Regions from separate parts of the Duganella violaceipulchra genome, predicted to be linked through region 2. Evidence: predicted binding sites of a transcription regulator. Region 2 holds the regulator's gene; each other region holds the start of a gene.

Region 1 (5,608 bases), on a different contig from region 2:
ACCACCGCCTGCCACTGGCCGCGCGCCAGCTCTTCGATCTTCCAGCGCGCGCGCACTTTCATGCTGCCACGGCCGGTCGCGTACATGTCGCTGATCTGCGACGGCGGGGTGATGATCTGGCCTCCGCCCGGGAAATCCGGGCCGGGGATCATGGCCATCAATTCGCTGTGCGTGATCTTCGGATTGCGGATCATGGCGACGGCCGCTTGCGCCACTTCGGTCAGGTTGTGCGACGGGATTTCCGTCGCCAGGCCGACCGCGATGCCGGAGGCGCCGTTCAACAGCACCATCGGCAGGCGCGCCGGCAGCAGGCATGGTTCTTCGGTCGAGCCGTCGTAGTTGGCCTGGAATTCCACGGTGCCGAGGTTGATCTCGTCGAGCAGCACCTTGGCGATCGGCGTCAATCGGGCTTCGGTGTAGCGCATCGCCGCGGCGCCGTCGCCGTCGCGCGAGCCGAAGTTGCCCTGGCCGTCGACCAGCGGATAGCGCAGCGAGAAGTCCTGTGCCATGCGCACCATGGCGTCGTACACCGACTGGTCGCCGTGCGGGTGCAATTTACCCAGCACGTCGCCGACCACGGTCGCGGACTTGCGCGGCTTGGCGGTGCTGTTCAGGCCCATTTCGTTCATCGCGTACAGGATGCGGCGCTGCACCGGCTTCTGGCCGTCGCACACGTCCGGCAGCGCGCGGCCCTTGACCACCGAGATGGCGTAGTCGAGGTAGGCGCGTTCGGCGAAGGTGGACAGGGTCAGCGTGTCGCCGCCGTCGCCGTCATCGCCGCCTGGTGGGGAGCCGGCGTTGCCGCCGTTGCCGCCGCCATTGCCGCCGTCGCCGCCGCCATTGTGGTCATTGCCGCCGCCGTCCTGCGGAGTGGCGCTTACGCCGTCGTGCACGGCCTCGTCGCCGGCCGCTTGCGCGGACGCGGGCGCAGGCGAGGGCGCGGGCGCCGCAGGTGCCGCAGGTTGAGCCACCGCCGCCGCTTCCGGCGCCGGTTCGTCAAAGAGATTTGCTTGATGAGTCATAGTCGGTCAGTAATTAGATATCTGCTTCGGCTTCGTTGCCGTGTTCTTCGATCCAGGCGCGGCGCGCGGCCGCTTCGCCCTTACCCATCAACATATTGAAGCGCGCCGACGATTCGCCGTGCGCGTAGGCGCCCAGCGATACCGGCAGCAGGCGGCGGGTGTCCGGGTTCATCGTGGTTTCCCACAGCTGTTCGGCGTTCATCTCGCCCAGGCCCTTGAAGCGCGAGATCGACCAGGCGCCTTCCTTCAGGCCGTCCTTGCGCAGCTTGTCCTCGATCGCCACCAGTTCGCCGGCGTCGAGCGCGTACAGCTTCTGGATCGGCTTCTTGCCGCGCGCCGGCGCGTCGACGCGGAACAGCGGCGGCCGGGCGATGCAGATGTTCCCGTTGGCGATCAGGCCGGGGAAGTGCTTGAAGAACAGCGTCAATAACAAGACCTGGATGTGCGAGCCGTCGACGTCCGCATCGGAGAGGATGCAGATTTTTCCGTAACGCAGGCCGGAGAGGTCCGGCATGCTGTCGGCGCTGTGCGGATCGACGCCGATCGCCACCGAGATGTCGTGGATCTCGTTGTTGGCGAACAGGCGGTCACGGTCGGTTTCCCAGGAGTTGAGCACCTTGCCGCGCAGCGGCAGGATGGCCTGGAATTCCTTGTCGCGGCCCATCTTGGCCGAACCGCCCGCCGAGTCGCCCTCGACCAGGAACAGTTCGGTGCGGGCGACGTCGCTCGATTCGCAGTCGGTCAGCTTGCCCGGCAGGACGGCCACGCCGGACGATTTCTTCTTCTCGACCTTTTGCAGCGAGCGCAGACGCGATTGCGCCTGCTTGATGACCAGTTCGGCCAGCTTCTTGCCGTAGTCGACATGGTGGTTCAGCCACAGCTCCAGCGCCGGCTTGGAATAGGTCGAGACCAGGCGCACGGCGTCGCGGGAGTTCAGGCGTTCCTTGATCTGGCCCTGGAACTGCGGGTCCAGCACTTTGGCCGACAGCACGAACGAGACGCGCGCGAACACGTCTTCCGGCAGCAGCTTGACGCCTTTGGGCAGCAGCGAGTGCATCTCGACGAAGCTCTTCACCGCGCCGTACAAGCCGTCGCGCAGGCCCGATTCGTGGGTGCCGCCGTTGGGCGTGGGGATCAGGTTGACGTAGGATTCGCGCACCACGGCGCCTTGTTCGGTCCATGCCACCACCCAGGCCGCGCCTTCGCCCTCGGCGAAGCCTTCGGCGTCCGGGCCGGCGAATTGCGCGCCTTCGAACAGCGGGATCAGGGTCTCGCCGTCGGTCGCTTGCGCCAGCGCCTCGGTCAGGTAGCCGCGCAGGCCGTCGTTGTACTGCCAGACCTGCGATTCGCCGGTCTTGGCGTTGGTCAGCGTGACGGTGACACCCGGCAGCAGCACGGCCTTGGAGCGCAACAGGCGCTGCAACTCGGTCTGCGAGATGGCGGGGGAGTCGAAATATTTGGCGTCCGGCCAGGCGGTGACGCGGGTGCCGGACTTTTTGCCGTCGCGCGGCGCGACCGCGGAGGACAGCGGCTCGACCACGTCGCCGTGCTCGAAGGCCAGTTTGTGCAGGCCGGTGCCGTCGGGCTCCTTGCGCCAGACGGTGATCTCCAGGCGCTTGGACAGCGCGTTGGTGACCGACACGCCGACGCCGTGCAAACCGCCCGAGAACGCGTAGGCGCCGCCCGAACCCTTGTCGAACTTGCCGCCCGCGTGCAGGCGGGTGAACACGATTTCCACCGTCGGCACGCCCTCTTCGGGGTGCAGGCCGACCGGGATGCCCCGGCCGTCGTCTTCGACGGTGATGCTGCCGTCGGCGTTCTGCGTGACGATAATGTTTTTACAATGTCCGCCCAGCGCCTCGTCCGAGGCATTGTCGATCACCTCCTGGATGATGTGCAGCGGATTCTCGGTGCGGGTGTACATACCCGGGCGTTGCTTGACGGGTTCCAGGCCCTTGAGGACCCGGATGGATGCTTCGCTGTAGTCGGAAACTGGTTTTTTAGTGGCCATACGTGATCAAGCTTGTAATTTCGATACTGGGTTTATGTACAGTTTTATGCGGACGTTTGCGTATTCTATCCTCAACCGGGCGTAATCGCGGCAAAAAAACGGCGCGGGCCAATTTATACACGATGTTTACAACCACGGCCCGCCTTTTTAGACCGTTTTTACGGCGCCATCGATAAGCTGTTTTGTATCGCAACGATCAATCCAGGGGTTCGATATGCATGCTTTCTTCCATACCAGGGCGGCCCAGCGCCGCTCGATCTGGGCCGCCGACTATCGCAAAACGGCGCCGGCCTGCGTGATGCAGCTGACCGTCGACACCGCCGCCGTGACGGCGCTGCGCCAGATGGTGACGCGCATTTGCGGCGACGCGCTGGAGTTCATGCGCATCGAGGCCTGCGAGCACGGCGCCCGCATGAAGGTGTGGCTGTGCGTGGGCGCGTCCATGGTGGCGCGGGTGATGGAGGCGGTGATGCAGGCATTGCCTGGCGCCGAATTCGGCCGCTTCACCGTGCGGGGCGCTGCATGATCGTGGCGGCCGCCAATCGGCACGGCGGCACTGCCGTGCTGGTCGACACCGAAGGCCGCGACAGCGCCGAGAGCCGCGCCGAGCTGGTCGCCGCGCGGCTGGCGGTGGTGCCGCTGAAGCCGGACCAGGCCGACCTGTCGACCCGCTACCAGCTGATCGCCCGTTTGAATGCCGCGCGCATGTTCAATCCCGGACTGCGCGTGCTGTTTGTGCTGGTCGGCGGCGCCGGCGAACCCACCGACGCCGAGCGTGCCGCAGTGCGCGCCTATGTGGCGCAGGTGATGTCGGCCACGCTGGCCAGCACTGTTATCCACGGACAGGAGCCGGCCGATATGGACGCCCTGTACCGCGAAGTTTTTACCGCTTGATGTTTTTACCACTTGATCTAACCACCAAAAGAAAGACCGCATCATGAAGAAATTGATACTCGCCGCAGCCGTCGTCGCTGCTTTCACGGGCACGCACGCTTACGCCGAGGATGCCGCGCCGGCCGCCAAGCCGGATAATGAGACCAGCTTCAACGCCGCGGTGGTCAGCGACTACCGCTATCGCGGCATTTCGCAGACGCGTCTGAAACCGGCCCTGCAAGGTGGCTTTGACTACACCAACAATCCGACCGGCTTCTACGCCGGCACCTGGCTGTCGACCATCAAATGGACCAAGGACGCCGGCGGCAGCGGCGACATCGAGTGGGACATCTACGCCGGCAAACGCGGCCAGCTCACGGCCGACGTGTCCTACGACGTGGGTGTGCTGACCTATGTCTACCCGTCCAACGACCTGTCGCACGTCAGCGGCTTCGCCAACGCCAACACCACCGAGGTGTACGGCCAGCTGGGTTACGGCCCTGCTTATATCAAGTATTCGCACTCGGTGACGAATCTGTTTGGTTTTGTCGACAGCAAGAACAGCGGCTATCTGGACCTGGGCGCCAACATCGAGGCGGGCGAGGGCTACACGGTCAACCTGCACGCCGGCCACCAGAACGTCAAGCACAATGGCGCGGCCAGCTATAGCGACTGGAAGATCGGCGCCACCAAGGACTTCGGCGTGGTGACTGGAGCGCTGGCGGTGATCGGCACCAACGCCGACAAAACCGCCTACGCTTCGCCGGCCAACGGCAAGTTCCTGGGCAAGACCGCGCTGCAGCTGACCATCAGCAAAGTGTTCTGATCGGTCTAGCATCCGGTCTTCAAAGGGGCGGCGCGTTGCGCGCGCCCTTTCTTTTTTGCCTGCGACGTTAGGTATGCGGAGGGCGGGTCCTGTTTTTTCGGCTTTTACTAAAACGTGATAACCACTACTACCCAACGCTAACCACCGATATTTCGCGCGAGTTTGCGATATTTTCGGAACTAAACCCCGCTAAGCGGCTCTAACGAATATAGGGGTGGCGCGCAGGCAGACAGCCAGCGCTCGCGGGCGCGGGAGACGCCAAGCCCTGATCCCGCCAACCGGGCGGCAGGTGCTGAGCGCGTCCGCGCCTCGCATCTGCCGAAGGATCACCAATCCGGTCCGCTGCCAAACGAAATCCGCTCTCCCAGCGTATCGGCAGCGCTGCCAGGCAAAGGTACTCAGCGCAAGTCCGGCTCTGGGCGAAGCGCCCGCCGCAGGAAGCGCCGTGCGGCGAAACATATTCCCGAAAATTCGTGAAGAACCTTTTCTTTCAGTTGTACGCCCGGCTCGCGCCGGCGCGGAATACTTCACTGTAGAGATGGCGCACTTCCGGGGCGCACAGCACATAGGCCGTCTTGCGCGAGTCCAGTTCCAGTTCGCTGTGGTGGGAGTGGTAGGTGCCGCGCTGGTCGAGTTCCAGCGTGTCAGCCAGGCGCGCGCCGGGGATTTGCGCGACGAACACCAGCAGGCATCCGGTCTGGTGCGGCGTCAGCGGCTTGCTGCCGTGGGCCACGGTCACCAGCACGCGGGCGCAGGGATTGAGCTCTTGCGCCCGTCGCAGGCGGCCGAGGAAGTCGGCGTGGCGGCCTTGTTCTATTTCGGCGGGGCGCACCAGCGCCACGATGACGGCCGCACGGGCCAGCGCCGCATCGGCGT
Region 2 (5,608 bases):
ATTCCGGATTCGTCGCGTCCGGCCGCGATCCAGCTGGCGCTGGCGCTGAACGTGGAATACCGCGAAGGCTTCATCAAGAACCGCTACATCGGCCGCACCTTCATCATGCCGGGCCAGGCCGCGCGCAAGAAGTCGGTGCGCCAGAAGCTGAACGCCATCGCCTCCGAGTTCAAGGACAAGGTCGTGCTGCTGGTGGATGACTCCATCGTGCGCGGCACCACCAGCCGCGAGATCGTGCAGATGGCGCGCGAAGCCGGCGCCAAGAAGGTGATCTTCGCTTCGGCGGCGCCACCGGTGATCTTCCCTAACGTGTACGGCATCGACATGCCTACCCGCGACGAGCTGATCGCCTATGGCCGCAGCACCGAGGAAGTCTGCCGCGAGATCACCGCCGACCACCTGGTGTACCAGGACATCGACGCGTTGAAGCGCGCCATCTCCGACGTCAACCCGGCGCTGAAGAACTTCGAGGCTTCGTGCTTCGACGGCGTCTACGTCACCGGCGACATCTCCAAGGACTACCTGGACAAGCTGGAATACGCGCGCCACCATCCCAAGGCCGCCGGCCCCGAGGACGCTGGACGCTCGCAACTGAATCTGAATCTCGCGACCGCCGAAGGCTGATGTCGCGCCCGGTGCGGATGAGTCCGCACCGGGCTTTTTTTTTTGACTGCTTGAATATGAACGACAAGAAGAACTACGGCTTCACCACCACCATCCTGCACAACGATCGCCAGAAGGGCATCGAGCACGGTTCGCTGCACAAGCCCATCCACACTTCGGTCGCCTTCGGTTACGCCGACGCGCGCCAGTTGGCGTCCGTGTTCCAGGGCAAGGAGCCGGGCTTCCGCTATGGCCGCCAGGGCAACCCGACCATCTCCGCGCTGGAGGACAAGGTCAACCAGATGGAGCAGGGCGTCGGCACGATCTGCTTCGCCACCGGCATGGGCGCGATCGGCGCCGTGTTCCAGTCGCTGCTGCGCGCGGGCGACCATGTGGTGTCGTCGTCTTTCCTGTTTGGTAACACCAACAGCCTGTGGCAGACCACCATGGCGCAGGGCGTGGCCGTGTCCTTCATCGACGCCACCGACGTCGCCAACGTCGCCGCCGCCATCACCGACCAGACCCGCGTGGTGTTCGTCGAGACCATCGCCAATCCGCGCACGCAAGTGGCTGACCTCAAGCGCATCGGCGAGCTGTGCCAGCAGCGCGGCATCCTCTACATCGTCGACAACACGATGACCACGCCTTACCTGTTCCGTCCGAAGGCTGTCGGCGCCGGGCTGGTGGTCAACGCGCTGACCAAGTCGATCGGCGGCCACGGCAACGCCCTGGGCGGCAGCCTGACCGACACCGGCGCCTACGACTGGACCCGCTACCCGAATATCTACGAGAACTACAAGAAGGCCGCGCCGCTGCAATGGGGTCTGGCGCAGATCCGCGCCAAGGGCTTGCGCGATTTCGGCGCCTCGCTGGCGCCGGAAGCGGCGCACCACATCGCCGTCGGCGCCGAGACGCTGGCGCTGCGCATGGAACGCACCAGCGCCAATGCGATGGCGCTGGCCAGGCTGCTGGAGGCGGACGAGCGGGTGGCCGCCGTCTATTATCCTGGCCTGGCGTCGCACCCGCAGCACGCCATCTCCGGCGAACTGTTCCGCAGCTTCGGCTCGCTGCTGAGTTTTGAGCTGAAGGACGGCATCGACTGCTTCGACTTCCTGAACCGCCTGAAGCTGGCGATTCCGGCTTCCAACCTGGGCGACACGCGCACTTTGATCATTCCGGTGGCGCACACCATCTTCTTCGAGATGGGGGCGGAACGCCGGGCGTCGATGGGCATCGCCGAATCGTTGATACGGGTGTCGGTCGGCATCGAGGATACCGACGATCTGTTGGACGATTTCACCTGCGCACTGGAAGCTTGCTGAGCATCGCGCCGAGTTGTGATAATCTAAGCTTTCAATTTTGCTAAGCGGGAGGGGGTGTTATGAGAGCAGCATGGGTACTTGCCTTGACCGTGCTGTCGACTAACGCCTTCGCCGACGAGCAGGCCCGCCGCCTGGCGCGGCAGGCCGAGATCGAGTACTACACCAGCCACTACGACGGCGCCGATATTGCGCTGGCCCGTTTCAACTGCCAGCCTCCTAACATCCCGATGCGCCCGGCGCTGGCCGGCGGCCCTGCGGTGACGCGGGCGCTGGCCGCGTGGCGCAGCTGCTACGACCAGTTCCTTGCCAATTACAATGCCGCGCTCCCGGTCGGCAAGAGCATCCCGCCCGACCTGGCCGACCTGATGACAGATGATGAAATGGACGCCGCGCAGACGTTGATGAGCGAGGTGTTCGTGCGCGTGGCGGATGAGGCCAAGCGCCAGGCGGATGCCGTCACGCTGGCGCAGGCCGCGTGGGAAGGCCGGCGCGGCGACATCGCCTTGAGCGCGCGCGACCTGTCGCATCTGCCGGAGACGGCGGGCAAGCGCTAGGCGCGCAAGCCGCCGGTCCTGCCGCAATGCTTAGTGCCAGCTGCGCATCAGGCCGACCGCCAGGCCTTCCAGCGCGAACTCGTCGGCTTCGGGATCGACCTTGATGATCTTGAAGTCCGGGTTCTCCGGCAGCAGTTCGACGAGCGAGCCGGTCTTGCGGTAGCGCTTGACGGTGACGTCGTTGCCGATGCGGGCCACGACGATCTGGCCGTTCTTGGCGCTATCGACTTTTTTGACGGCCAGCAGGTCACCGTCCATGATGCCGGCGTCGCGCATCGATTCGCCGCGCACCTTCAGCAGATAGTCCGGGCGGGAGGAGAACATGGCCGGATCGACGCTGTAGCTGGTCTCCAGGTTTTCCTGCGCCAGCATGGGCGAGCCGGCGGCCACGCGGCCGATCAGCGGCAGCGACATCATCAGCGACACCGGTGCCTTGGAGGCGGCCGGCTCGGCGTGCACGCCCAGCAGGCGGATGCCGCGCGAAGTGCCGGCGGCGATCTCGATCGCGCCCTTGCGCGCCAGCGCCTGCAAATGCTCCTCGGCCGCGTTGGCGGATTTAAAGCCCAGCTCATTGGCGATTTCGGCGCGGGTCGGCGGGAAGCCTGTGTTTTCGATGGCATCCTTGATCAGATTGAGAATTTGTTCCTGTCTTGCGGTGAGCTTGATCATAGAGTGCTTTAGGCCTGTGTATATAGACAGTCTGTATTTTTGTACAGTGTGAGACGAAATGCAAGGGAATTTGTTGCTTAGCACGAAATAATTTCATGGTGGGGTCAAGTCTGACATTCGGACACGGCCTCGACCGTAGCTTCGTACTACGGTCGAGGCCGTGTCCGAATGTCAGACTTGACCCCGGATTGTCTTTTGGCGGAAAAGCTGCTATAGTCGCGGGCTTACCTCTTCCCACACCTGTCTTGACGCCAGGGTGGGCTATATTCACAGTCCTTAAGGGAGTTTGCATGCGTCACTATGAAATAGTATTTATCGTCCATCCGGACCAGAGCGAGCAAGTGCCCGCCATGATCGAGCGTTACAAAGCCTCGGTAACCACCCGCGGCGGCTCCGTGCACCGTGTTGAAGATTGGGGCCGTCGTCAGATGGCTTACTCGATCCAGAAACTGGCTAAAGCACACTACATCTGCATGAACATCGAATGCGACAACGAGACCCTGGTCGAGCTGGAAACCGCCTTCAAATTCAATGATGCCGTGCTGCGTCACCTGACCGTCAAGATGAAGAAGGCGGAAACCGCTCCTTCGCCGATGATGAAGTCGGTACAACGTGAAGATGCAGCGAAATCGCATCGCACCGAAGCTCCAGCAGTTGCTGCTGCTCCTGCGGCCTAATTGTTGCCAGGAACCGAGCTGAATCAGCTCCAGTTTATTGCCCTCATCGCCGAACGGGACGCCTTGCGCTATACCCCGGCCGGCATGCCGATCGTGAACGCTGTACTCCAGCACCGATCCCAGCAGATGGAGGCAGGCATCGCCCGATTGAGCGAGTTTGAAATTTCCGCGGTTGCCGCGGGCGAGATTTCAGGCCGCTTCAGTCAGGCGCCACTGGCAGGCATGTATCAGTTCACCGGTTTTCTGAACAAGAAGAATCGCAATAGCAAAAGCCTGGTGTTTCACATCATTGATTTTAGTGCTGTCCCAGACAGCTCAATTTAGATACAGGAGCCTAAAATGGCATTCGGTAAAAAGTTCGACAAAAACAAGCTCAAGCTGAAAGAAAAGCGCAAGCAACAGAATCCTTTGTTCAAGCGTAAGAAATTCTGCCGCTTCACCGCAGCAAACGTAGAACAAGTTGACTACAAAGACGTCGACACCCTGAAAGACTTCGTCCAGGAAAACGGCAAAATCATGCCAGCACGTCTGACCGGTACCAAGGCGCACTACCAGCGCCAAGTTGACACCGCAATCAAGCGCGCTCGCTACCTCGCGCTGCTGCCTTACACCGATCTGCACCACGCTTAATCGCGTCGTCTAGATAAGATCCTGGAGAAGAACTATGCAAATCATTCTGTTAGAAAAAGTCGTCAACCTGGGCAACCTGGGTGAAGTCGTTAAAGTTAAAGACGGTTACGCACGTAACTTCCTGATTCCGCAAAAAATGGCTCGCCGCGCTACCGCGTCCGCCGTTGCTGAATTCGAAGTCAAGCGCGCTGAACTGGAAAAAGCTGCTGCTGAAAAGCTGGCCGCTGCTCAAGCTCAAGGCGAGAAACTGAACGGCATGACCGTGAACGTTTCGCAAAAAGCTGGTGTTGACGGCCGTCTGTTCGGCTCCGTCACCAACTTCGACATCGCTGAAGCGCTGACCAAAGCTGGTTTCGCTGTTGAAAAAGCTGCTGTGCGCATGCCGACCGGTCCTCTGAAGACCGTTGGCGAGCACCCAGTGAGCGTCGCTCTGCACACCGACGTGGTGGTGGAAGTGACTGTTGCTGTCGTAGGCGAAGCTGCCTAATACTTTTCCAGACGGAAACGTCTGGTAAGTGTTGTAACACATTGAAAAGCCGGGCTTGCCCGGCTTTTTTCTCGTCATAAATTTGTAATACGGCCCAAGCAAGCAGGTATAATTCGCGCCATGAACGCCCCCTCCGATCCGCAAGTAGATTCACTCCGCGTCCCGCCGCATTCCATCGAAGCAGAACAGTCCGTTATTGGCGGCCTGCTGCGCGATAATGCGGCGTTCGACCGCATTGCGGATATGATGCATCCGGAAGACTTTTACCGCTACGACCACCGCATCATCTTCGAGCAGATCGTCAAGATGATCAACAGCTCGCGGCCGGCGGACGTCATCACCGTGTTTGAAACCCTGACCCAGCTGGGCAAGGCGGAAGACGTGGGCGGCCTGGCCTACCTGAACGCGATGGCGCAAAACACGCCATCGGCCGCCAACATCCGCCGCTACGCCGAGATCGTCCGCGATCGCTCTGTGCTGCGCCAGCTGATCACGGTCGCCGACGAAATCTCCGGACAAGCCTTCAGCCCGCAGGGCAAGGAAGTCAAGCAGATGCTCGACGAGGCCGAATCGAAGATCTTCGCGATCGCCGAGCAGGGCGCCCGCGGCTCGGCCGGCTGGACCGCCGTGCAGCCGCTGCTGACCCAGGTGGTCGAGCGCATCGAC
Region 3 (5,608 bases), on a different contig from region 2:
ACTTGGCGTCCAGAGCGATGACCTTGCCCGAACCGGTCAGTATCAGCGGGTTGATTTCGGCCAGCGACGAGTCGGTTTCCCAGTAGGCTTTGTACAGGCCTTGCAGGTTGGTGACGGCGTCGGCGATCGACGCTTCCGGCACACCGATCTTGGCGGCGATGCCAGCGGCTTCAGCGTCGGTCAGGCCGATCGATGGATCGATGGCGATCGAGTGCAGCAGTTCCGGGTGGGACTCGGCAACTTCTTCGATGTCCATGCCGCCTTCAGAGGAAGCCATCAGCACCACGCGCTGCGATACGCGGTCGGTGACCAGCGATACGTACAGTTCTTTCTTGATGTCCGCGCCTTCTTCGATCAGCAGGCGGCGTACTTTCTGGCCTTCAGGGCCGGTCTGGTGCGTGACCAGCTGCATGCCCAGGATCTGCTCGGAGAATTCTTTGACTTGTTCCAGCGATTTGGCGACTTTGACGCCGCCGCCTTTACCACGGCCACCGGCGTGGATCTGTGCTTTTACAACCCAGACCGGGCCGCCCAAGGTTTCAGCAGCTTTGACTGCTTCTTCAACGGACATGCACGGAATACCGCGCGGAACCGTCACTCCGAATTTTCGGAGGATTTCTTTGCCTTGATACTCATGGATTTTCATGCTGGCTTCCCTTCTGATGCTGATGTGTAAAAATCGGTTGATACTGCGAAATGTGTGAATCTAGTAAGCAGAGATTGCTACGCGCCACCTGGTGCTGCTTTGGCCACCCAGCGCGGGTAAAACTGCGCCACTGCTCCGCCGTCGGTGCGCAGGGCATGGCATTTGTCGAGTTGAAACGGCTTCTGGCGCGGCACGCCGTCATTCTCGGTCGCCGCGTCGTTGGTCGACCAGACATCGTTGGCGAACGCCTGCACCGCGGCCGTGGGCAGGATCTGCGCCAGTTCGGTCAAATGGGTGCAGCCGGCGATGCCGGACAGGCGTTGCTTGAGCTCGTGGCGGAAACCTTTCATCAGGTTCAGGCCGACGAGCTGTTTTTTATAATCGGGGGCAATGGTGTCGCAGTAGCCGGGATACGGAACGGCATCGGATGCGGCTTCGGCATCGACGATGTTCAGTTGCAGATCGACGGTCAAACGCAGGTGCAGGTCATGCAGAGGGGTGCCGGCAGCACGTGGGCCCGAGGCCAGCACGGTGTCGATCACTTTGATGTCGGTGATATGGGCGTCGAGATCCCACAGTCCGTCGTCGCGTGCGTACGCTTGGACAGCAATTGCGCGCGTGTGCCGTAGCGCACGTCGGTTAACTGGGGTTGACAGGGACATAAGACCGATGCCGCTCTCGCGACAGAAATTTAGTAAGCAGCCATGTGCTGATCGCACGTGTCCGCAGCTTCTACGGACAACTACCGCACCTGCGGCGCTGCAAAAACCCCAAAAGTGTAGCACATCAAGACCTCCAGTTGCGTCAGAACATATCTTTTGGAAGGAAAAATGGCCGTTTCGAGATCGTTTTTACAAGAAATTCATCCGTGTTATTTCAGTCATGGAAACATTGCATGGTGCGGCGCGGTAACGGCTCAATCGTCTTCCGGCGCGCCTTTCAGGGCGGTTTGCACGGCGCGCTGGGAGAATCCCCGTTGCAGCAGAAAGCGCATCTGCTTGTTGCGTTCCTGCGGATCGGCGGCCACGGTGCCGAACTTGCGGTTCCAGACCTCGACGCAGCGTTCGGTCTCGCCTGCGGCCAGGCCGGCCTTCAGTTCCTGCAGTTCCTCGCCCTTGATGCCGTGGCTTTGCAGCTCGGCGACGATGCGGCTGTTGCCGAAGCGGGCCGAACGCCGGTGGATCAGCGCCTCGGAAAAACGTTCCTGCGACAGCCAGTTGTTCTTTTCCAGCAGGTCGAGCAGGGCTTCGACGTCGTCGCCCTCCTCCGCGTAGCGCGCCAGCTTGCGGGTCAGCTCCATGCGGCTGTGTTCGCGCATCGACAGATAGCGCAGGGCGCGGCCCTTCAGGCTAAGTTGCGGTGCTGCCATAGAAAAAACCTCTGCACAATGAGAAAACCACCGGCTGAATCAACAGCGCGGTGGTTCGGGATCAAGCGGACGCTGATTACGCGGCGTCGGCCTTGTCGCCTTTGTCTGCCTTATCAGCCTTGTCGGCCTTGTCGACCGATTTCAGCTTGACCACGGTGTCGCCCTTGTCGGCGGCCAGCGGCGGCAGTACGCGCACGCCCAGCGATTCACGGACCTTGTTTTCGATTTCCCACGCCAGCTCGGGACGCTCCTGCAGGAAGATGCGGGCGTTGTCCTTGCCCTGGCCGACGCGCTCGCCGTTGTAGCTGTACCAGGAACCGGACTTCTCGACGATCTTCGCTTCCACGCCCAGGTCCAGAATCTCGCCTTCACGCGAGGTGCCGGCGCCGTACAGGATGTCGAAGTGCGCTTCCTTGAACGGCGGCGCGATCTTGTTCTTGACGACCTTGACCTTGGTTTCGTTGCCGATCACCTCGTCGCCCGACTTGATCGAGCCGGTGCGGCGGATGTCCAGGCGCACGGAGGCGTAGAACTTCAGCGCGTTGCCGCCGGTGGTGGTCTCCGGGCTGCCGAACATGACGCCGATCTTCATGCGGATCTGGTTGATGAAGATGACCAGGGTGTTGGTGCGGTTGATCGAACCGGTCAGCTTGCGCAGCGCCTGGGACATCAGGCGGGCTTGCAGGCCTGGCAGCGAATCGCCCATGTCGCCTTCGATCTCGGCGCGTGGCGTCAGCGCGGCGACCGAGTCGATGACCACCAGGTCGACCGAACCGGAGCGCACCAGCGCGTCGCAGATTTCCAGCGCCTGTTCGCCGGTGTCCGGCTGCGAGATCAGCAGCTCGTGCAGGTTGACGCCCAGCTTCTGTGCGTAGCCGACGTCCAGCGCGTGCTCGGCGTCGATGAAGGCGCAGGTGCCGCCCAGTTTTTGCATTTCAGCAATAGTTTGCAGGGTCAGCGTGGTTTTGCCCGACGATTCAGGGCCATAGATTTCCACCACGCGGCCGCGCGGCAAGCCGCCGACGCCCAGCGCGATATCCAGGCCGAGCGACCCGGTCGACACGACCTGCACGTCCTCGATCGGCGTGTTGGCGTCCATGCGCATTACGGAGCCTTTGCCGAATTGCTTCTCGATTTGGGCCAGCGCGGCGGCCAGCGCCTTGGCTTTTTCTGATGCAGGTACAACAGCTTTTTTATCGTCCATAATGTTCTTTCAACCAGTAGGTGGGTGCAAATTCGTCGGTACAGGCAGCACTGTATAAAAAAACAGTGCTTAATGCAAGCACGATTTTTAAACAATTTTGAGATTGCACAAAAACTCGCCACCTTGCGCGAAATGAAACACAATAGGATCTTCTGCAGCCGGAGTGTGTTGGAGTGTCTACATAATGCGAATTTTACTTGCCGAGGACGACAGCGTGCTGGCCGACGGCCTGACCCGCTCGCTGCGCCAGTCCGGCTACGCCATCGATTGCGTCAGCAACGGCCAGGAAGCCGACACCGCCCTCTCCACCCAGGAGTTCGACCTGCTGATCCTGGACCTGGGCCTGCCCAAGCTGTCCGGGCTGGAGGTGCTGCGCCGCCTGCGCGCGCGCGCCTCGCTGCTGCCGGTGCTGATCTTGACGGCGGCCGACTCGATCGAGCAGCGCGTCAACGGCCTCGACCTGGGCGCCGACGACTACATGGCCAAGCCCTTCGCGCTGTCCGAACTGGAGGCGCGCGTACGGGCCCTGACCCGGCGCGGCGCCGGCGGCGGCGCCACCGTGGTCAGGCACGGGCCGCTGAGCTACGACCAGGTCGGCCGCAGCGCCTACATCAACGAGCAGATGCTGGACCTGTCGGCGCGCGAGCTGGGCTTGCTGGAAATCCTGCTGGCGCGCAGCGGCCGGCTGGTGTCCAAGGAACAGCTGGTCGACCACCTGTGCGAATGGGGCGAGGAAGTGAGCAACAACGCCATCGAGGTCTATGTGCACCGGCTGCGCAAGAAGATCGAAATCGGCGGCATCCGCATCGCCACCGTGCGCGGCCTCGGCTACTGCCTCGAAAAATATACGGACGCCCCCAAGTGACACCGCCGGCCGCACAGCCAGCGCAGCCGGAGCTGGCGAAGGATCTGGAATACCAGCCGCCGGCGCCCGAGGCGGACGAAGGCATCCAGCACTCGCTGTTCGGCGAGATCCTGGACTGGATGCTGGCGCCGCTGCTGCTGCTGTGGCCGATGAGCATCGCGATCACCTACCTGGTGGCCAAGTCCATCGCCAACCAGCCGTTCGACCATGCGCTGGAAGACAGCGTCACCGTGCTGGCGCAGCAGGTGCGCGCGGTGGACGGCAAGGTCATCAAGGGCCTGTCCGGCCCGGCCCGCGACATCCTGCGCGCCGACGATGTCGACAACGTCTACTTCCAGATCCAGGGCCCGCGCGGCGAACACGTGGACGGCGACCGCGACCTGCCGCCGCCGGTCATCGACGAGGACGACAAGCCGCGCGGCAGCGTGCGCTTCCGCAACGACACCATGCACGGCACGCCGGTGCGCGTGGCCTACGCCTACGTGCGGCTGGAGCGCAACAGCGGCGACGAACAGCTGGCGCTGGTGCAGGTGGCCGAGACGCTGGAAAAACGCGGCCAGCTGGCCAACGCCATCATCAAGGGCGTGATCCTGCCGCAGTTCATCATCCTGCCCATCGTGCTGGCCCTGGTGTGGTTTGCGCTGTCGCGCGGACTGTCGCCGCTGGCGCAGTTGCAGGAGCGGATACGCGCGCGCAGCTCGGACGACCTGAGCCCGATCGCCTCCAACCAGGTGCCGGAGGAAATCTCGCCGCTGGTCAATTCACTGAACGACATGCTGGCGCGGCTGTCGCTGTCGATCGAGATGCAGAAGCGCTTCATCGCCGACGCCGCGCACCAGATGCGCACGCCGCTGGCGGGCATGCGCATGCAGTCCGAGCTGGCGCTGCGCCAGACCGACAGCGGCGAAATCCACCGCTCGCTGGAGCAGCTGGCCAAGAGCTCGGAAGCGGCCACCCGGCTGGTCAATCAATTGCTGGCCCTGGCCCGCGCCGAGAACCAGCCGCAGGCCGGCACCGCCATGCTGCCGCTGGAACTGTCGGAGCTGGCGCGCGGCGTGGTGCAGGACTGGGTGCAGGCCTCGTTCGCGCAGCGCATCGACCTGGGCTACGAGGCGCCGACCGAGCCGGTGCAGATCGTCGGCAATCCGACCATGCTGCGCGAGCTGCTGTCCAACCTGATCGACAACGCGCTGCGCTACACGCCGGCCGGCGGCAGCGTCACCGTGCGGGTGCGGCGCGACGAGGAGCACGGCTACCTGGAAGTCGAGGACACCGGGCCGGGCATCGCCCAGGCCGAACGGGCGCGGGTGTTCGAGCGCTTCTACCGCATCCTCGGCAACAAGGCCGAGGGCAGCGGACTGGGCCTGGCCATCGTGCGCGAGATCGCCCAGCAGCACGGCGCCGAAGTCGACATCTACAACAACCCGCGCGCGCAGCAATCGAAGCTGCCGGGCGCGCTGTTCCGGCTGACCTTCCCGCTGCCGCCGCGCCCGCCGGAACAGGAAGGCGAACCGCCGTACTATG
Region 4 (5,608 bases), 130 kb from region 2:
CCACGTAGAACGTCGTGTTCACGCCACTCCCTTTTTTCAGCAAGTCCTGCTCGAAGCGCTGGCAGAAGCCGCAATCCACCGCCGAGAACAGCACCATCTTGCGGCCGCCGCCGTCGCCGTAACTGACCTTGATCAGCTTGTCGTAGTCGATGGCCGCGATCACTTCCTGCCGCAGGTCGCCCAGCTCCTCGCTGCTCATCTTGCGCGGCGGGGCACTGGTGGTGCTCAATACCTGGAAGCCGCTGGAGTCACCGTAGATGGTGCCGGCTTCGTTGATGAGGCCAATGAATGCGCCCTTATTGTCGTTCAATACATACATGCCGCGCACCAGCGTCGGTATGGCGCGGCTGTTGTTTTCGGTGATGCCCAGGCTGCGGTTGGCGCACGCCATATTGGCCAGCAGGTTATGCGTCGCGCTGCGGCCATCCGCTTGCGCCGGCGGCGCCAGCATCGCGCCGGCCATGCCGACAACGGCGCCCAGTGCGCGCCACTGCTTGAAGCTTTGTTTGAATACGTTCATCGCTAACCCTTCCTGATTTGCCGGCCCAGCCAGGCATTAAACAAAAGAGAAGATTATATAACAACGTTATTCAAATATAGCGATCGCTCCAGGCCGCGATCAGGTTGGCCACGTAGACGGCATCGTCGCGCTCGGTCAGCAGGTGGTCGGCGCTGTCGAGTGAGATAAAACTCTTCGGATGCTTGGCGGCGGTGAAAATCTCCATCGCATTGCTGATGCCCACCGTGTCGTCGCCCGGCGCGTGCATCACCAGCAAGGCGCGCTTCAGGCCCGCGATCTTCAGCTTCAGATTGTGCCCGCCCGCGTCCTCGACAAATTGCTGCTTGATGCGGAAGGGCCGGCCCGCCAGCTGCACCTGCGCCTCGCCCTCGTTGGCGATCTGGTCGAGATGCTGGCTGAACAAGCCGGTCACGCGCACCGGGTCGCTGGGCGCGGCCAAGGTCACCACCGCCTTGGCCTCCGGCACCTGCCCGGCCACCGCCAGCACCGCCGCGCCGCCCAGGCTGTGGCCGATCAGCAGGCTGGGCGCCTTGTGGCTGGCGCGCAGGTAGGCGGTGGCCGCCAGCAAGTCCGCCAGGTTGGACGAGAAATTGGTGTTGGCGAATTCGCCCTCGCTGGCGCCCAGGCCGGTGAAGTCGAAGCGCAGCACGGCAAAGCCATGCTCGGTCAGCGCCTGCGCGATGCGGCTGGCGGCAAACACGTCCTTGCCGCAGGTGAAGCAATGAGCAAACAAGGCGTAGGCCCGGATGTCGCCGTCCGGCACATCCAGCCGCGATGCCAGCTTCTGGCCGTCGGCGCCGAGGAATTCCTGTCGTTGTGATCGCATGCGCTGTCCCGTTGATATTGCCATACGCTATTTAACCAAACAAACCGTGCAGATACCAGCGCGCCGACTGTTCGCCCTCGTGGCCGGTGCGCTCGCGGTACAGCCAGTAGTGGGCGCAGTCGTCGCCCTCGGCCATGAAATAGTCGCGGGTTTGCATGGCGCCCCACCAGCCGGCCTCGATGCGCTCGCCGGTGGACATGATCTTCAGCGGCGAGCCGTAGAACGGCCGGTGGTCGCGCATCAGCAAGGGGATAGGCTTGGCCAGCAACCATGTCGGACGCGGCAGGCCGGGCATGTCCGGCGGCAGTTGGGCGCGGGCGTCGGCGGGACGGATTTTTTCCTGCACGCTGACCCAGGCGTTGGCATGCTCGGGACGATAGTCGGCGCGCGGCGCCGCTTGCAGCACGTTGTCCGGCCCCAGCCGCGCGGTCAGCAATTCCAGCAGGCGCTGCCAATCCTCCTTGCTGCCGCCCGGCTCGGGGAACAATGAGTCGCTGGGCGGCGCCATCGGCTGCACCTGCGGCGCTTCCAGGCACAGGCCGATCACCGGCGCGTCCAGCACCTGCTTGGCCAGCCTTTCCTTGAGCAGGCGCACCAGGTGCTCGTCGCGCCAGGTCGGCTCGGCCAGCACGATGTCGATCACCGTCGGCGGGCCGGCCACCTTGCCGCGCTCGTGCTCCAGCAGCAGCCGGATGCGCTCGACCGCAAACTGGTGCGCGCTGAGCCAGCCAGTGAGCTGCTGCAACAAGCGGCGCGCGCCGAACAGCAGCGCCTCGGCGTTTTCCACGCGGTCGAACAATTCCAGCTTGGCGCGGAAGCTGGCCGGCGCTTCCAGCCATTGATGCATCTCGGCACGTTCGCCGTAGGCATCGTCCAGCATGTCCAGCAAGGCCCGGCCGCAGCGGCGCTGCAAGCCGGGACGCGGCAGGCGGCGCATCTCGCCCAGCGTCAAGCACCCTATGCCTTCCAACCAGCTCAGGTAGGGCCGAGCCGGAGGCAGCAGGCTGCCGGGCAAGCGGTCCATGCGCCGCACTAACGCGTCCATCGTCAAGGCCCTCCCGGCGTGGCTGCGGGCCAGCAGCCAGGCGCCGCGCGCGGTGGGCGCGCAGCTGAGCGTGGCCGTGAAACCGAGCGCCTCCATGCTAGCCGCCACCTGCCGGCACAGTGCGCGGATGCCGCCGAACAGGCGCAGGCTGGCGCCGACGTCGAGCAGCAGCGTGGCCTCCTCCGCCTGCGCCAGCTGCGGCGTAAATTGCAGCAGCGCCATCGCCACCGCCTGCTGCGCGTCCATCTCGCGCTGCGGCGCGCGCTGCTGGAACTGCGACTGCGGCGCCAGCATCAGCGCGCCGCCGCGCCGCATGCCCACGTCCACGCCGGCCTGCCGCGCCAGCGCCGACATGGCCACCACCCGCTCCTGCTCCAGCACCACGGTGCAGCCGTTAGCCGACCAGCGCGGGCAGAATACTTCGAGCGGGAGCCGTGGCAGGTGTAGTCCGATCCAGAGGCGCATGGCGTTGTAAGAGCGAGGGGGTTAAGGGCAAAAATAATGGGGTGTCGCGCTGCGGGCCTCGTCGTTTGACAAAGCCGATGTTGATGCCGCCAGGCGCCGTGTGCAGCGACAGCCGCAGCGGCGCCGGCGAGGCATCCTGCGCGGCCGCCAGCGGCCGCAGCATGCAGAACAAGGTGTCCCCGCTTAGCGCCGCCAGATGCAAGCGGCGCAGCGTTTCGCCGCGCGCATGGTTTTGCCACAGCAGCAGCGCGCCGCAACAGCCGCTGCGCAGCACTTGTTCGGCCGCCCACAAGGCATCGCCGCTCTTGGCGCCGCTGCGTATCCAGATCAGCTGCGACGGCTCCAGCCCCAGCGCCGCCAGCGCCAGCGCCTGCGGCGCATGCGGCGGTTGCAACAGCACGATGGGCCGCTTGCCGAGACCCAGCAACGCCGGCCGCAGCAGGCGCAGCTCGCCGATGCCGTGCTGCTGCACCAGCAGATCGGTCAGCACGCCCAGCGGCCAGCCGCCGCCCGGCAACTGCGCCGACAAGGCGGCAAAGCCGGTGTCGACACAGCGGGTGGCGCTGTGCGCCAGTTGCGACGCCAGCCATAACGCTGGATGGACGGCTTCGGGCGCAAGGGGGATGGAATGGGTGGCGGATCGGTTCATACGGTTCATAGTAAGGAACGGATTTTACCGCAAATACTGTACAAATACACAGTACTATTTGTTGGCGTTTTTGGCAAGGCCAATCTGTATCGTGCGTCCCATGCTGTACCATGTGGCTCAGGCAACTCAACAAGGACATCCTTTGCAAACCATCCAATTGGTCGGCGCCATCCTGTTCGGACTGGCGCTGCTGCACACCTTCGCAGCCAAATCCTTCGAAGTGCTATCGCACCGCCACCCGCGCCACGCGGGCCTGTTCCATCTGCTGGGCGAAGTGGAAGTGGTGTTCGGCTTCTGGGCCTTTATCCTGATTATCGCGATGGCAGTGCTGGGCGGGGGCGACGCCGCCATCCAGTACGCCGAGTCGCGCCAGTACACCGAACCGCTGTTCGTGTTCACCGTGATGGTGGTGGCGGCCTCGCGGCCGGTGCTGGACATCATGGAACGCGTGCTGCTGGTGCTGGCCAAACTGCTGCCTATGCGCACCGAACTGGCGCTGGTGTGGTTCGGCCTGGCGCTGGTGCCGCTGACCGGTTCCCTGATCACCGAGCCGGCCGCGATGACCCTGGCCGCGCTGATGCTGGCGCCGCTGATTTTCCGCGACGGCATGCCGGAGTGGCTAAAGTACGGCGCGCTGGGCGTGCTGTTCGTCAACGTCTCGATCGGCGGCACGCTGACCGCCTACGCCGCGCCGCCGGTGTTGATGGTGGCCAGCACCTGGCAATGGGATAGCGCTTTCATGGCCGCGCATTTCGGCTGGAAGGCTGCCATCGCGGTGCTGATCAACGCCACCGTGATCACCTTCATGCTGCGCAAGCATTTGCGGGCGCCGGCCGCGCCGTCGGCTGACGTCGTGGCCGCACCGGCCGTGCCGCTGACGGTCACCGCGATCCATCTGATGTTCCTGGCGGCGGTGGTGGTGCTGGGCCATCACCCGGTGCTGTTCCTCGGCATCTTCATGCTGTTCCTGGGATTCACGCAGGCTTACCAGCGCTACCAGAATCCGCTGATCATCAAGGAAGGCTTGCTGGTTGGCTTCTTCTTGGCCGGGCTGGTGGTGTTGGGCGGCATGCAACAATGGTGGTTGCAGCCCATCGTCGAGAGCTTGCCGCCGGTGGCGCTGTTCTTCAGTGCGCTTGGCCTGACTGCGATTACCGACAACGCCGCGCTGACCTATCTCGGTTCGCTGATCCAGGGAATTTCGGCGCAGTCGCAATACATGCTGGTGGCCGGCGCGGTGGCCGGCGGCGGTCTGACGGTGATCGCCAACGCGCCGAATCCGGCCGGCGTATCGCTGCTGCGGCGCGGCTTCCAGGACGAATCGATAGGCGCTATCGGCCTACTGGCCGGCGCGCTGGCGCCGACGGCCGTGGCTGCGCTGGCTTTTCTGCTGTAGCCACCTCGACCTGGAATTTCAATCCAAGCGCACGCATGACTTTCAAGATGGTCGCGAAGCTTGGATTGCCATCGGCCAAAAGGGCTTTACATTCCGCAACCAGTGTGACGTGCGGTAAAAAAATATATTAATCCAGTTGTTACAAAATGCGTATTTCATGGCAATTTTGATCACTAGAATGGTTTTGGGTTTAGACCCAAAGGTAGCAACGTCAGGATTCCCAACCTTTTCATTCAAAGGATTACACCATGACCGCCTCCATCAAAATCAGTGCTTGCGACAATGAACTTCGCGTCATCGCCTCCACCGGGGCATTCTCCGCTGAGATCTGCCATATTTCGTCCGGAAATAACGACACAGTAGCCTATGCCGTCAACCTAGGCTCTGTCCTTCCGGGCGGGACCTACTCCCTCACGATGGTCGGCATCAACTGGGGCGGCCCGGCAAGGTTCTCTGTTGAGGTCACTAACAACGGCGCTGTCACCCCATATTCATTCGAAAAGAAAGACGCAGCGATCGGTGTAGTCTGGAGCCCAACGATAATCGTCAATGTATAAAATAAACTTGCAACAACGCGCAATAGGTTTATCGCCGCTGGTGACGTGAGAAAAATTCTAACATCATTTTGCTAGCATCCGGTCCGGCCTTGGCGTTGAAGGCCAGCGCCGGATCGCCGCCGCTCCAGGCGTGCTCGAGGTCGGCGATCT

Evidence for each region. The regulator LexA, encoded in region 2, represses DNA repair genes until DNA is damaged. The targets are predictions, from matches to a motif close to ACTGTATNNNNATACAGT.
Region 1: KVP70_RS04680 (DNA topoisomerase IV subunit B) is a predicted target of LexA. The motif match lies at 3,059-3,076, and genes of this name have one in related genera.
Region 3: recA (recombinase RecA) is a predicted target of LexA. The motif match lies at 3,269-3,286, and genes of this name have one in related genera.
Region 4: imuA (translesion DNA synthesis-associated protein ImuA) is a predicted target of LexA. The motif match lies at 3,541-3,558, and genes of this name have one in related genera.

What each region holds. Positions count from the first base shown of each region.
Region 1 covers NZ_JAHTGR010000002.1:389,590-395,197, forward strand. Annotated here, with positions in the region: gene parC (DNA topoisomerase IV subunit A) at 1-1,022, opposite strand, end outside; gene KVP70_RS04680 (DNA topoisomerase IV subunit B) at 1,036-3,033, opposite strand; gene KVP70_RS04685 (hypothetical protein) at 3,248-3,559, shown strand; gene KVP70_RS04690 (P-loop NTPase family protein) at 3,556-3,927, shown strand; gene KVP70_RS04695 (TorF family putative porin) at 3,971-4,732, shown strand; gene KVP70_RS04700 (hypothetical protein) at 5,223-5,608, opposite strand, start outside.
Region 2 covers NZ_JAHTGR010000004.1:117,899-123,506, reverse strand. Annotated here, with positions in the region: gene purF (amidophosphoribosyltransferase) at 1-624, shown strand, start outside; gene KVP70_RS09035 (cystathionine gamma-synthase family protein) at 681-1,925, shown strand; gene KVP70_RS09030 (hypothetical protein) at 1,985-2,479, shown strand; gene lexA (transcriptional repressor LexA) at 2,510-3,148, opposite strand; gene rpsF (30S ribosomal protein S6) at 3,439-3,825, shown strand; gene priB (primosomal replication protein N) at 3,844-4,149, shown strand; gene rpsR (30S ribosomal protein S18) at 4,165-4,455, shown strand; gene rplI (50S ribosomal protein L9) at 4,490-4,942, shown strand; gene KVP70_RS09000 (replicative DNA helicase) at 5,063-5,608, shown strand, end outside.
Region 3 covers NZ_JAHTGR010000014.1:188,455-194,062, reverse strand. Annotated here, with positions in the region: gene sucC (ADP-forming succinate--CoA ligase subunit beta) at 1-646, opposite strand, end outside; gene KVP70_RS24230 (DUF2889 domain-containing protein) at 724-1,308, opposite strand; gene recX (recombination regulator RecX) at 1,563-2,015, opposite strand; gene recA (recombinase RecA) at 2,092-3,219, opposite strand; gene KVP70_RS24215 (response regulator) at 3,404-4,084, shown strand; gene KVP70_RS24210 (sensor histidine kinase) at 4,081-5,608, shown strand, end outside.
Region 4 covers NZ_JAHTGR010000004.1:248,718-254,325, forward strand. Annotated here, with positions in the region: gene KVP70_RS09635 (thioredoxin fold domain-containing protein) at 1-520, opposite strand, end outside; gene KVP70_RS09640 (alpha/beta hydrolase family protein) at 591-1,346, opposite strand; gene KVP70_RS09645 (Y-family DNA polymerase) at 1,378-2,856, opposite strand; gene imuA (translesion DNA synthesis-associated protein ImuA) at 2,786-3,505, opposite strand; gene KVP70_RS09655 (putative Na+/H+ antiporter) at 3,648-4,901, shown strand; gene KVP70_RS09660 (hypothetical protein) at 5,150-5,458, shown strand; gene KVP70_RS09665 (extracellular catalytic domain type 1 short-chain-length polyhydroxyalkanoate depolymerase) at 5,487-5,608, opposite strand, start outside.